Linked DNA regions of Planctomyces sp. SH-PL14. The protein of the gene in region 2 interacts with the protein of the main gene of each other region in a pairwise test. Links are inferred from orthologs where the notes say so. Each region holds a gene or a part of one and is shown on either strand. Other genes may lie near its edges.

Region 1 (7,529 bases), 1.7 Mb from region 2 along the record:
AGCTGTTCCTGCCGCACTGCACGAGTTCGAAGTCCAAGACGTATCACGGCGAACAGTGGGTGACCGTGGAGATCGAGGTCCATGGGGACAAGGTCATCAAGCACATCATTGATGGCGAGACCGTGCTGGAGTACGAACAGGCGCAGCTGGATGAGCGGGACGCCCATGCCAAGGAACTTGCCGAGAAGGCGGGGACGAAGATGCTGAAGGAAGGGACGATCTCGCTGCAGTCGGAGAGCCATCCGATTGATTTCCGGAAGGTCGAGCTGCTGGTGCTCCCGGGCGAGCCGGGAAGCCTCTGATCACTGTCTGAACGCCGTCCTCGCCGCCGCGGCTGTGCCGGCTCCAATCCAGCGAGCTCAGCCGCCTGCGATCTCCGCGACCGCGTCGAGGGCGGCGTCGATCTGTCCGTCGGTCGTGGCCAGTCCGGGGCTGAGGCGGACTGTTCCTCCGTAAGGGAGCGTGCCGAGGGCGGTGTGGATGCGCGGGGCGCAGTGGAGGCCCGCCCGGACCTCGATGCCGAACTCGGCATCGAGGATCGACGCGACGTCGCGGGAGTCGAACCCCTCGATGACGAAGCTCACGACCGGCACGCGCTCGTCGGGCTCGGGACCGGGAACTCGTACGTTCGGAAGATAACGGAGTCCCTCCTGAAGGCGCGCCGTCTGCGCGGCTTCCCGCTCGTGGAGAGCACCGAGCTCTTCCTGTTCGATCCAATCCAGCGCTGCGGCCAGGCCGAGGAGTCCCGGGGTGTTGTGATTCCCCGCCTCGTACTTGTCGGGGCCGGCGGCGGGCTGGAGCGGGGAGTCGCTGTGGCTTCCCGTGCCCCCCTGCCGGAAACTTTCGAGGTCCGGGACTGCGTCGCGGGCGATGACGAGGACGCCGGTTCCGAGCGGGCCGCGCAGTCCCTTGTGGCCGGAGCAGGCGAGGAAGTCGATTCCTGCTTCGCGGATCGAAATCGGAATGTGCCCGGCGGTCTGGCAGGCGTCGACGAGGATCCGGGCTCCGTGGTTGCGGGCCAGCTCGGCGAAATCGGCGATCGGCTGAACCGTCCCCGTTACGTTGGAGGCGTGGGACACCGCGAGGAGCCGCGTCTCGGGACGGATCGCTTGTCGTATATCGTCCGTCGCGACTCGGCCTGCGGAATCGCAGGGGACGTGCGTCACGGCGATTCCGCGCTGCCGCAGCCATTCGAGTGGCCGGAGGACGGAGTTGTGCTCGATGTCGGTCGTCACGACGTGGTCGCCCGGCTTCAGGAAGCCGTGGAGTGCCATGTTGAGGCTGTCGGTTCCGCTGAACGTGAACACGACTTCGTCGCCCGGGCCGGCGCCGAAGAACTGGCCGAGCTTTGTCCGGAGCTGGCTGACTCGACGGGCGGTCTCTTCGCCGCTGCGGGTGGTCGCCCGTCCCAGCGAGACGCCTTCGTCCGTGAGATACCGCGTGACCGCCTCCACCACACCGGGCGGTTTTGGAAAACTCGTGGCGGCGTTGTCGAGGTAGATCCGCGGCGGGGGTGAGTCAGCGGTCAACGAACGGATTCCAGAAAGCCGTGAGCGGCGTTGATGACGTCCTGCGTCTTCTGCCAGTGAATGACGTGGCCGATTCCCGGGTGCCGGATCAGCGTCCCGTCGTGGAGCCGCCCGATCACGTCGTCGGCGTCCGCATCCGGCAGCATTCCGCCCGCCTTCACGTCTCCCTGGAGCAGGAGCGCGGGGCAATCGATGCGGCTCAGGATTTCGTCCCGATTGTACCCTTCGAGCCAGTTCCGCTCGACGACCGCCACGAGGGCCTGCGGATCGAGCTGCTTGAGGCTCGCCGCCGTGAAGCGGAGCGAGACGCCGTCGCGGATGTCTCCCAGGCGAAACGTATTGGTGCTCCCCGGGGACCCCATCCGGACCTCGGCAAGCTTCCGCGAGACGTCGCGGACGCTCTCGGGGGACCCGGCAAACCGCAAAAGTTCGCGGAAGTAGTTTAGCAGCGGCGTCGTTGCGATCCGTTCTCCCATGACGTCGAACGGCGGGTCTTCGAGGATGATGGCCCGGACGTTCCGCAGCCGGGCTGCGCATCCGGCCGCGACCATGGAGCCGAGCGAGTGGCCGTAGAGGTTGATCTCGCCGGAGAAGTGTGTCCGGAGGAATGTCATTCCCCACTCGACGTAGTCGGCGACGAGGTGCGGACTTTCGGCCCGGTCCGACTTGCCGTGTCCCGGGAAGTCGACTGCGAACACCTGCCACCGCGGGATGAAGGCGGAGAGCATGGGCAGAAAGGTTTGCCAGCGGCGGGTGACGCCGTGGAAGAAGATCAGCGGCGGGCCGTTTTGGGGACCGACGGCCACGTTGAGCCGTAGCGTGCCGATCGAGAATGACCGTTCTTCCAGTTGCGAGTCCATGGAGAATCCTGTGCGGATTGTTTGGACCGGGAAGTATATCGGGCGATGGTGATGTCGCGAGAACACGGTGAGGGCTCGTCCACCGGGTCCAGGGGCACCCTGGTCAGGGGGTGCAGGGGGCAGAATGCCCCTTGCCCGCCGGAGGCCCTCTCGTCGAGAGATGTCTGAAGGAGTGAGTGTCCAAACGCGGACGCCGTGCCGTATGCCCCCTCACCAACCCGCAGCGGTTGCAAAGCGAGCGGTGAGTTCCCAACGCCGGCACCACAAAGGGGACGCCCGTTGTGTACCACGGTTCCTCACAGGAGTGCCTCCGGCGGCAAGGGCTGGCCGCCCTTGACCCGCGACTCTTTACGCCTTCTTTCATTCAGCGCTTGGCGTAGAATATCGCTTCGACTTTTCGCCCCTGGATGGGATTCATGCCGCAGTTTGAACTGAACTCCGAATTCGCCCCCGCCGGCGATCAGCCCAGGGCCATCGAATCCCTCGTCCATAACCTCCGCTCCGGACAACGCTCCCAGGTCCTCCTCGGCGCCACCGGCACCGGCAAGACGTTCACCATGGCGAACGTCATTGCCCAGCTCCAGCGGCCGGCACTGGTCCTGGCCCACAACAAGACCCTTGCCGCACAGCTCTACAGCGAATTCAAAGAGTTCTTCCCCAACAACGCCGTCGCCTACTTCGTCAGCTACTACGACTACTACCAGCCCGAAGCCTACATCCCCCAGCGGGACATCTACATCGAGAAGGACGCCTCGATCAACGAGGAGATCGACCGCCTTCGCCTCCTTGCGACGAGCGCCCTCGTCTCCCGCCGCGACACGATCGTCATCGCCAGCGTCTCCTGTATCTACGGCCTCGGTTCGCCGAAGGACTACATCGAGATGATGATCCCCCTCCGCGTGGGGGAATCGATCGACCGCGATGAGATGCTCCGCCAGCTGATCGACATCCAATACGAGCGGAACGACATCGACTTCAGCCGCGGCAAGTTCCGCGTCCGCGGCGACGTCATCGAGATCTGGCCCGCCTATGAGGAGTTTGCGTATCGCGTCGAACTCTGGGGAGACGAGATCGAAAAACTCTCGATCGTGAACCCCGTCAGCGGCGAGAATTCCAAGCCGCAGAACGACGTCTATATCTACCCGGCCAAGCACTTCGTTCTCCCCCAGAACCGGATCGACGACGCGGTCGGCGAGATCGAGGAGGAACTGAACCAGCAGCTCGCCAAGTTCCAGAAAGAAGGAAAACTCCTCGAAGCCCAGCGGCTTTCCGCCCGCGCGCGGCACGACCTGGAGCTCCTCCGCGAGATCGGCTACTGCCCCGGAATCGAAAACTACTCGAGGGCCCTGGCCAAACGCCGCCCTGGCGAGCCGCCGGCGACGCTGTACGACTTCTTTCCCGATGACTTCCTGCTGTTCGTGGACGAGTCGCACGTCACGGTCCCGCAGGTCCGGGCGATGTACAACGGCGACCAGGCCCGCAAGACGACGCTGGTCGACCATGGGTTCCGCCTCCCGATGGCGCTCGACAACCGTCCGCTCAAGTTCGAGGAGTGGAACGCCCGCCGCGGGCAGGCGGTCTTCGTCTCCGCCACGCCGGCCGACTGGGAACTGGATCAGGCGGAAGGCCAGATCGTCGAGCAGATCATCCGGCCGACCGGACTCGTCGATCCCGTGGTCCACATCCACCCCGCCCGCGGCCAGGTCCCCCACCTCATCGAACAGATCCGGATCCGCGCCGCCCGCGGCGAGCGGACGCTCGTCACCGCCCTGACGAAGCGGCTCTCGGAAGACCTCGTCAGCTATCTCAAAGAAGAAGGGATCCGCTGCGAGTGGCTGCACTCGGAGCTGGACGCAATCGAGCGCGTGGAAGTTCTCCGCGAGTTGCGGGAAGCGAAGTTCGACGCGGTGATCGGTGTGAACCTGCTCCGGGAAGGCCTCGACCTTCCCGAAGTGTCGCTCGTCTGCATCCTCGACGCCGACAAGGAAGGTTTTCTACGCAGCGCGACGAGCCTGATCCAGACGATCGGCCGCTCTGCCAGAAACGTGAACGCAGAGGTGTTCCTGTACGCGGACGTCATCACCGACAGCATGCAGGAGGCGATCGACGAAACGAACCGCCGCCGGCAGGTTCAGATGGCCTACAACGCCGAACACGGCATCACGCCGGAGACGATCAAGAAGGCGATCAAGCGCGGCATCGAAGAGGAGATCGAAGCCCGCCGGATCGTCCAGCAGGCGGCGGGGGCGACCGACGAGCGGCAGTTCGTCACGCAGGAGTACCTCGCCGAGCTCGAATCGGAGATGTTCACGGCGGCGCAGAACCTGGAGTTCGAACGGGCCGCGCAGCTCCGGGACCGCGTCCATCAGCTCAAGCAGCAGATGGCCAGGGGAGGCGAGTCGATTCCCGTGGGGGATGTCGATCGTCCCGGCTTCGCGACCTCCGGTACGCGGGAGCGCGGGGAGCGAGGCCGCCGCGGCAAAGGGAGTGGACGCGGCGGTGGAAGCAAGGGGCGTGTTCCCCGTCCCAAGAAGAACATGTGAGCCGCTCGCGGCGCCGCTCTGTTGCTCATTCCCCTGCCCCGCTGTGTCGTTGGATTGAAGACCGGAACCCATGGTTCAGCCGTTCAAGACGCTCAGCCGAATCCTTGCCGGAGTGGTCTTCACCAGCCTCGTTGCGGTTGCCTCACCGTTGCCGGCGAGCGAGCTGCAGATCGAAGTCCGGGGAGAACCGGCGCCGGTGGCCGCGAGCCGGATCGTCCGCTGGTCGGATGAGGCGATCGCCATCGAGGGACCGTCCGGAGCGAAGACCTTTGATCGGCAGCAGGTCCTTTCGATCGGATTTCCGCCGCGGAAGCCGGAGTCGGAGGGGACATCATGTGTCTGGACGACCGCAGGCGATGTCCTGATCGCCGGAGACCTACGGCTGGCGGATGAGGTGCTTCACGTCCGGCTCTCCTTGCCCACATCAGTCGAGATTCCGGTCCCGCTCGAAGAAGTCCGCGCGATCCGCCGCCTTGAAGGGGAGCGCCTCTCTCGATTCCCCACCCGCCCCCGTGACGCGGAGCCCGCGGATGACGTCGTGTTCCTGAGCAATCGGGACATCCTGCGGGGGGAGTTCGTCGGACTTAATCGTGGCGAGTTGCAGTTCCGGTCGAGCGTCGGCGAGACGAAGATTCCGGAAGCCGGCTATCGCGGCATCCTGTTCAGTCCGGAGCTGCTGACGACGAGACCGGTCCCCAGACGACACGAGACGGTTGAGCTGGTGAACGGGACGAACCTTGTTGTCGACAGCACACAGTTCGATCCGTCGGATTCCCGCTGGCGGTTTCGCCGCGATGCGGACGAGCTGGCGATCTCCGAAGACGCGATGGTCCAGATTCAATTCCTGACCGATCGCGTCCGGCCCCTTTCGAAGTTCCCGCCGGTCGCGATCAGGAGGACACCGTTTCTTCCCGGGCTATCGGAGGTCGCGGAAGCCGACTCCCCTGCGGCGCCCCCTGTGGCGGTCATCGGCGGGCGGGCCCTCTGCCAGGGATTGGCCGGCACTGGCCGCACCCGCTGGGAATTTGAGATTCCTCCGACGGCCGCCGAGTTTCGTTCGTCGATCGGGCTACCGGACCAGGTCGGGGCCGCCGGGAGCGCCCGCTTCCGGATCGAGCTCGACGGGGTCGACGCGTATCGATCAGACCTGCTTCGCGGCGGAGGAACGCGGCAACGGGTGCCGCCGGTCTCCCTGGCCGGGAAGAAGCGACTCGCGCTCGTGGTCGACTACGGCGAGAACTGGGACGTCCTCAACGAAGGGGTCTGGATCGATCCTCTCGTTCTTTTCGAGGCGGCGGCCAGGTAAGCCGATCAGTGCCGGCGCGGGCGGAATGGTGTCACTGCCGCGACTGTGGTATCTCTCGCTCGTCCATCCCGTTGAGGCCTGCCCCGAACCGAGAGCGACCGGATGCCCGTCGATCCCAGTCAGATCCAAGTCATCCTGGCGACCGACTGCGGCAGCACCACCACCAAAGCGATCCTCATCGAGAAGGTCGACGGGCACTACCGCCAGACCCACCGCGGCGAAGCCCCCACAACAGTCGAACAGCCGGTTGCCGACGTCACGGTGGGCGTCACGAACGCCGCGACCGAAGTCGGCGAACTCGCCGGCCGCCGCCTCATCGACGATGACGGCCAGATCATCCGCCCCGCGACCGATCGCGAAGGGTGCGACATCTATATCTCGACCTCGAGCGCCGGCGGGGGGCTCCAGGTCCTCGTCACCGGCGTGATCCGCGAGATGTCGGCCGCCAGCGCCGAGCGGGCGGCGCTCGGGGCGGGAGCGATTGTTCTCGACATCATCGCTTCGAACGATAAGCGGAAGCCGCACGAGCAGATCCAGCGGATCCGCGACCTTCGGCCCGACATGGTCGTGATGGCGGGTGGAACGGACGGCGGGACGACGAAGCACGTCCTGCAGGTCGCTGAGCTGATCGGCCCCGCCAAACCCCGGCCGCGGTTCGGCAGCAACTACAAGCTCCCGGTGATCTTCGCCGGGAACGACCAGGCGGCAGCCCTCGTGGCGAAGACGTTCGACGATTCGATCACGCTCTCGGTCGTCGACAACGTCCGGCCGATCCTCGAACGGGAAAACCTCGCTCCGGCCCGGGACAAGATCCACGACCTGTTCCTCGAACACGTCATGGCCCACGCTCCCGGCTACGACAAGCTGATCTCGTGGGCCGACGCCCCGATCATGCCGACCCCCGGGGCCGTCGGCGACATCCTGCAGCAGATCGCGAAGGCCCGTGGCATCAACTGCGTCGGCGTCGATATCGGCGGGGCGACGACCGACGTCTTCAGCGTCTTCCGCGGCGAGGATGGCCAGCCGGTCTTCAACCGGACCGTGAGCGCCAACCTGGGGATGAGCTACTCGATCTCCAACGTCTGCGCCGAGGCGGGGATGGAGAACGTCCTCCGCTGGGTCCATCTGGAGATGGACGAGCGGGACCTGCGGAACCGGGTCAAGAACAAGATGATCCGGCCGACCACGATCCCCCAGACGCTCGAGGCCCTGATCTTCGAGCAGGCGGTCTCCCGCGAGGCACTGCGGCTGGCCTACATCCAGCACAAGGCGTTCGCGACGACGCTCAAAG
Region 2 (6,697 bases):
CGGATTCGCGAAGTGGCGGGGGTCGACGCCGCGATCCTGTCGCAGGTCCACGGGCGGCTCATTGCCCACGGCCTGCTGAAGTGCGAGATCGGCCAGCGATCCTCCGGGCTCGTCTACAAGATCAGCACGGCGGGAAAAACCGCTCTGAAGACCGCGCTGGCCATCCAGGCTCAGCCCCTCGCGGAATCGGCCTGATCCGCCCCCTCTCACGGCGGGTGTCCGGTTTGTGGAGCCCGCGTTGAGGACTTTCTCACACCGCGCCGCTTGCCCTGTATTCCTCGCGGGTTGGTGAGGGGCCATGCGACACGTGGTCCGCGTTTGAATACCCGTTGTTTCCAATGTTTCTCGACGGTCAGGCCTCCGGCGGGCAAGGGGCGTGGCCTCCTTGCATCCCCCACCAGGGGATCCCTGGACCCGGACTGATACTGTACCCTTGTCTATGGAGTGTTCGGACGGACACGACTATCCTTGCTCGATTCCCGTCGTCGCGTCCGAGTCATGAATGTCGCGCACGTTTGTCGAACTGACACCCCAGAATTTCTCCTTCAACAGCCCGCTGGGATGGTGCCCCGCCTGCCAGGGCCTCGGCACGGAACGAGGCACAAACCAGGCCGCCCTCATCAGCAACCCGAACCTCTCCCTCCTCGAGGGGGCAGTCTCGATCTGGCCCGATCCCCGCCTGACCCCCGGCTTCCGGCGAATCCTCGAAGCCCTGGCGATCGCCTTCGACATCCCCCTTGATCGCCCGTGGTACCAGATCGATCCCCGACACCAGCGGGTCATCCTCTACGGCGGCGGCGACCGGTGGATCGACGTCCCGGCCGGCCCCAAAGGTGAAGGGGGAGCCGCGGTCCGCATCCAGTACAAGGGCCTCTACCCGACGATCGAAGAGGCCTCGCGCGTCTCCTACGCCCACCGCCAACGGTTCCTCGACCTCGTCGGCGAGAAGCCTTGCTCGGTCTGCAACGGGGACCGGATGCGGGACGACGCCGCGTCCGTTCGGCTCAACGAAGAAACGCTCCCGCAACTCTGCCGACTCCCCCTCGGCGAGGCCCTGACGTTCCTCAAGTCGCTCAAACTGACGAAGGAACAGAAGAAGGTCGCCGGAGACCTCCTCGACGAGGCAATCCACCGGCTGTCGTTCCTGGTCGACGTAGGACTCGACTACCTGACGATGGACCGGTCGATGCCGACCCTCAGCGGCGGCGAGAGCCAGCGGATCCGGCTGGCGGGCCAGATCGGACGAGCCCTGACCGGCGTCCTCTACGTCCTCGACGAACCGACGATCGGCCTCCATCCGCGGGACAACGGCCGGCTGATCTCGGCCCTGCACCGTCTGCGGGATCTCGGCAATACCGTCGTCCTCGTCGAACACGACCGGGAAGTCCTGGAGTCGGCGGACCGGCTGTACGACTTCGGCCCCGGCGCGGGTCGGCACGGCGGAATGGTCGTCGCAGAGGGGGCGCCGAAGGAACTGGAGAAGCAGCCCGAGAAATCGCTCACGGGAGCCTATCTGAGCGGCGCCAAAGGGATCCCGATTCCCCGGACGCGGCGGCTCGTTCGGCTGGCGCCGGAGACGGACTCCACTCCCAAGAAGAAGCGAGGAAAGAAGGCCGCGACGCTGTTCGAAGAGGAAGCGAAGGACTCCGCACCGCCGGCCGCCGCCGCTCGCCCGTCGACTCCCCCCGCGCTCTACGACGCCCCGCCGGGTGGTTCGTGGCTGGAACTCCTGGGGGCCCGGCAGCACAACCTGCGTGGCGTCGACCTTTATCTTCCGCTCGGAACGTTCGCCGCCATCACCGGCCTTTCGGGCTCGGGCAAGAGCTCGCTCGTGATGGAGACGCTCGGTCGAGCGATCGCCCGCCACCTGCACCGCGTCGGCGAAGCTCCCGGCGCGTATGACGAGTTGCGGGGGATCGAGAAGGTCAACAAGGTCATCGTCGTTGACCAGTCCCCGCTCGGCAGCACCCCCGCGTCGAACCCTGCCACCTACACCGGCGTCTGGGATCCGATCCGTGAGCTGTTCGCCCGGCTCCCTGAGGCCAAGGTGCGTGGATTCAAGCCGGGCCGGTTCAGCTTCAACCGCCCCGGCGGGCGGTGCGAAGAGTGCGAGGGGATGGGACAGAAGAAGATCGAGATGCACTTCCTTCCCGACGTCTGGGTGGAGTGCACGACCTGCAAGGGGCAGCGGTTCAACGTCGAAACGCTCGCCGTCCAGTATCGGTCGAAGTCGATCGCCGATGTTCTGAACATGTCGATCGGCGAGGCCCTCGAAGTCTTCGGCAACATCCCCAAGATCCGTGCCCCGCTGGCGACGCTGGCGGCGATCGGCCTTGACTATCTGACGCTCGGACAATCCGCCGCGACCCTCAGCGGCGGCGAGGCGCAGCGGGTCAAACTGGCGGCGGAGCTCTGCCGCCCCCACAACGGTCAGACGCTCTACCTCCTGGACGAACCGACAACCGGGCTGCACTTCGCCGACATCGCCAAGCTGCTCAAAGTCCTCAATAGTCTCGTCGAGCAGGGGAACACGGTCGCGGTCATCGAGCACAACCTCGACGTCATCAAGACGGCCGACTGGGTCGTCGACATGGGCCCGGAGGCGGGAGTGGGCGGCGGCTGGATCGTGGCACAGGGGACGCCCGAAGAGGTGGTCGCCCACGCCGCCCTGGCGCGGCCCGGCGCCAACGGCACCCGACGGAAAGAAACGGGCGAGTCCCCGCTGATGCGGTCCTGGACCGGGGAGTTACTCGCGCCCGTGATGGAGGCGGGGGAGCGGGCGGACGTTGAGTTCTTCGACGCCGACGAGGCGGCCAAGAAGCGGGCGGGGGACATCGACATCAGCAAGGTGGGGAAGGACTCCGCCGCGCCGTGGCAGTCGGACGGCCGCCGCTGGCACACGCGGGACCGGATCAGCCACAGCGGAAAGCCGCCGAAGTGGGAGGGGGAGGCGCTGGAGCACGTTATCGACCTGCTGGCGGAGCACGAGACGCTGGCCGAGCCGAACTGGAACCACCGCAGCATTGTCGAGCTGATGGCGAAGGAGAAATCGGGTGGCTGGTTCCTGCATGCCCAGACCGGCGACGAATGGCTCCTCGTCCTCAAGTTCCGCGTGAAGAAGGACTCGTTCCGCGAGGAAGACCTTGCCCGCCGGTTGTCTCTCAAGTCGCTCGACGATCTCGACGAGCTGCCGGTCTACGGCCGCGGCGACCGCGTGCGGGTGAAGAACCTTAAGGGGCCGTGGCAGGAAGTGACGATCACCGTCCACTGGCTGCGGGAGATCGAGACTCCGGCGTTTGCGGATTTCCTTCAGAAGGCGGTCAAGGCGTTCCTGCCGCAGGCCCAAGTGGCGGTCGTAGATCCGACGTCGCTGATGCCCTGGACCGTCCTGGGGAAGAAGTGGCACCTCTCGCGTAAGGGGTTTCCGAGCAACAAGCGGGTCGAATGGGAGGCGGAGACGCTGGAGTCTCTGTTCGGAGTCCTGTCGGAAGCGGCCCCGGACGCCGAGGTCGACTGGACTGGCAAGACCACCGTCACGTACCGCCTCAAAGGCTCGTCGAAGCCGTGGGCCGAAGTGGTCACGAAACGCCGTAGCGGGATCGACCTGACGCTGTACGGAGCGGCGGGGCGGTATGCGATGGGGCGGATCAGCGGGCTGGGAGCGGAGCGGGAGATCGCTGCCGCCCGGGACGGCCGGCAGACGATCGGGATTCGGATCGCCGATGCGGATGAAGTCGCGTCGCGTACGTTCCAGGACTTCGTGAAGGAGCATGCCGACGGAGAGCGGCCATAGGAGCGGACGGTCTCGCGACATCGACGTCGCGAGATCGGAAGGGGGCGTCCGCCGGTTGGTGGTGTGGCAACCCATCCGGGGTCCAGGGGCTGGCCCCTGGTGGGGGATGCAAGGGGGCGAAGCCTCTTTGCCCGCCGGAGGCCTGGCCGTCGAGAGATGTCTGAAGGAGAGAGTGTCCAGACAAGGACAACGTGCCGGATGGCCCCCTCACCAACCCGCGGGGATTGCAAAGCAAGCGGTGTGTTTTGAGGGAGTCCTCAACGCCGGTTCCACAAACGGACGTCCGTTGCTGACCACGGTTCCTCATGGAAGCGCCTCCGGCGGCAAGGGGGCCTGTGTTCTTTCTTTGGCCCCTTGACCCCAGGCTGCCGTCGCACGTCGGGTTTGAGCTATCAAGCTGTGCCGGCAAGGACGCGGTTCGAGATACCGGGATCAGCCTCCTCGTCCGGCCACCATTCGACGAACGCCTCCGCATCGGGATTCGCGGAGACGTGAATTTGACCGACGCCCCAGCCCACGGTACTCTCTCCAAACCAAGGAACCGCCGATGCCGTTCACGACCACCATTTCGATTCAGATTATTCGCCGGGAGGGGCGAGTCTGAGGTCCGCACGCATCCGCCCTTCCCGAAGCCAGCCAACCCTCAGGACCTCCCTGGGGGTTTTTTGTTTTTGGAGAGGTCAGCTTTCCGCCGTCAGCCCACGCCCGGCAGAGTTCTGACTTCTCGTCCCGGATCCTGACACCCAGCACCTCGTTCCCGTCTCCCCATCATGCGCGTTCAACTCTACGACACGACCCTTCGCGACGGCAGCCAGGGGGAAGGGGTCAACTTTTCGCTGCAGGACAAGCTCCTCATCACGAAGCGGCTCGATGAGCTCGGTTTCGACTTCGTCGAAGGGGGGTTCCCGGCGTCCAACGAGAAGGACGCCGAGTACTTTCAGCAGGTCGCCGACCTCAACCTCAAGCACGCTGTTGTGTGCGCCTTCGGCATGACCCGCCGCCGCGGGATCGAGGCCAGGGACGACGCCGGCCTGCAGGGGCTCGTGGCTTCGAAGGCCAAGGTCTGCACGATCGTCGGCAAGACGTCGGACCTGCACGTCACCGAGGTTCTGCGGGTCTCGCTGGAAGAGAACCTCGCTATGATCTCGGACTCGATCGCCTACCTCGTCTCCGAGGGACGGCGGGTCTTCTATGACGCCGAACACTTCTTCGACGGCTTCGCCGCCAATCCCGACTACGCCCTCCAGACGATCCTCGCCGCGCAGAACGCCGGCGCGGAGATCGTGGTCTGCTGCGACACGAACGGCGGGAGCCTGCCGGAGCGGATCGCCGAGACACTCGACCGGGTCCGTAAGAGCGTCCGCGTGCCGCTGGGGATCCACTGCCACAACGACTGCGATGTCGCAGTGGCGAACTCGGTTCGGGCCGTCGACCACGGGGCGATCCAGGTTCAGGGGACGATCAACGGGATCGGCGAACGGTGCGGCAATGCCGACCTGATCAGCGTCGCGGGGAACCTGGCCCTCAAGAAGGGGCACACGGTCCTGCACGGGACCGGCGTCGGCCACCTGACGGAGCTCTCGCGCTACGTCTACGAACTGGCCAACATGAACTTCCGGAACGGCCAGCCGTACGTCGGCCGGAGCGCCTTCACCCACAAGGGGGGGATGCACGTCCACGCGGTGAACCGGATTGCCCACAGCTATGAGCACATCGATCCGGCTCTTGTCGGGAATGAGCGGCGGATCCTGGTCAGCGAGCTGTCGGGGAAGTCGAACATCGTGGCGAAGACCACGAAGTACAAGCTCGAGCATGATGACAAGCTGATGAAGCAGATCCTCGACCGGGTCGTCGAGCTGGAGAGCGAGGGGTACCAGTTCGAGGCGGCCGAGGCCTCCTTTGACCTGCTGGTCCGCAAGTGCGCGGGCCTGCACAAGTCGCGGTTCCAGCGGATCCACTACCGGGTCAACGTCCAGATGGACCAGGCGCCGGAATCAGGCGATGTTCCGGGGACGTCTTCGGTGACGACCGAGGCAATCGTCAAGGTTCGGGTGGGGGACCGGATCGAGCATGTGGCCGGTGAAGGGGACGGCCCCGTGAATGCGCTCGACAATTCCCTTCGCAAGGCGCTGGTCCCGACCTATCCGGAGCTCGGTTCGATGAAGCTCGTGGACTACAAGGTCCGGGTGATCAATTCGGCGGAAGGGACGGCGGCGCGAGTGCGGGTGGTTATCGAGTGTGTTGATGACGAAGAAGCGGTGTGGAGCACGGTCGGTGTGAGCGAGAACGTGATCGAAGCGAGCTGGATCGCCCTGGTCGATGCTTACGAGCACAAGCTCTCAAGGAACGACAACGGCGTCTGACGTCTAACCACCGGGTCCAGGGGCACCCTGGTCAGGGGGTGCAGGGGGCAGAATGCCTCCTGCCCGCCGGAGGCCTGGCCGTCGAGAGATGTCTGAGGGAGGGCGTGTCCAAGCGCGGACGCCGTGCCGTATGCCCCCTCACCAGCCCACGGGGATTCCAAGGCGAGCGGTGAGTCCTCAACGCCGCTTCCACAAAGGGAACATCCGTTGTGTCCCACGGTTCCTCATGGAAGCGCCTCCGGCGGCAAGGGGTTGCCCCCTTGACCCCGGCTGCCGTGGCACATTGGGTTTGAGCGAGCACCGCCGTGCCGGAAAGGACGCGGCTCAGGCAGACGGCGCCCAGAGCTTCGACATCCGCTCCTCAGCCAGCCGCTTCAGCTTGTTGAGGCAGCCCGCCTCCGTACTGCCAGAAGTGTAGAGCGTACAGATCGGAGAGCCGGCCGCGATCGGCTGCCCCGGAGCGGGAAGATCGCCGAGCTCCGGCCACTGCTCCCACGCATGAGTGCCATGCCCGGCCGCATACTGGAGGCTCCCATCGGAG

The links. Proteins that work in one complex are often made in the same cells at the same time.
Region 1: the proteins of VT03_RS01645 (region 2) and uvrB interact in binary tests that used the Escherichia coli proteins (3 or more experiments, as listed by UniProt). The link is inferred for Planctomyces sp. SH-PL14 from one-to-one orthologs.

Annotation. Positions count from the first base shown.
Region 1 is NZ_CP011270.1:2,073,214-2,080,742, reverse strand. What follows is about bases 2,473-5,368. They hold uvrB (excinuclease ABC subunit UvrB), read left to right. Parts: upstream 2,473-2,805; coding sequence 2,806-4,932; downstream 4,933-5,368. Other genes in these bases: VT03_RS08035 (NPCBM/NEW2 domain-containing protein), read left to right, coding at 5,003-5,368. Also shown: VT03_RS08055 (DUF1080 domain-containing protein), read left to right, coding at 1-302; VT03_RS08050 (aminotransferase class V-fold PLP-dependent enzyme), read right to left, coding at 360-1,529; VT03_RS08045 (alpha/beta fold hydrolase), read right to left, coding at 1,526-2,389; more of VT03_RS08035, read left to right, coding at 5,369-6,238; VT03_RS08030 (glutamate mutase L), read left to right, coding at 6,341-7,529. UniProt on the Escherichia coli protein: The UvrABC repair system catalyzes the recognition and processing of DNA lesions. A damage recognition complex composed of 2 UvrA and 2 UvrB subunits scans DNA for abnormalities.
Region 2 is NZ_CP011270.1:390,321-397,017, reverse strand. The notes cover bases 121-3,993. They hold VT03_RS01645 (excinuclease ABC subunit UvrA), read left to right. Parts: upstream 121-502; coding sequence 503-3,793; downstream 3,794-3,993. Other genes in these bases: VT03_RS01650 (hypothetical protein), read left to right, coding at 121-195. Outside these bases: more of VT03_RS01650, read left to right, coding at 1-120; cimA (citramalate synthase), read left to right, coding at 4,564-6,156; VT03_RS01635 (ATP-grasp domain-containing protein), read right to left, coding at 6,481-6,697. UniProt on the Escherichia coli protein: The UvrABC repair system catalyzes the recognition and processing of DNA lesions. UvrA is an ATPase and a DNA-binding protein. A damage recognition complex composed of 2 UvrA and 2 UvrB subunits scans DNA for abnormalities.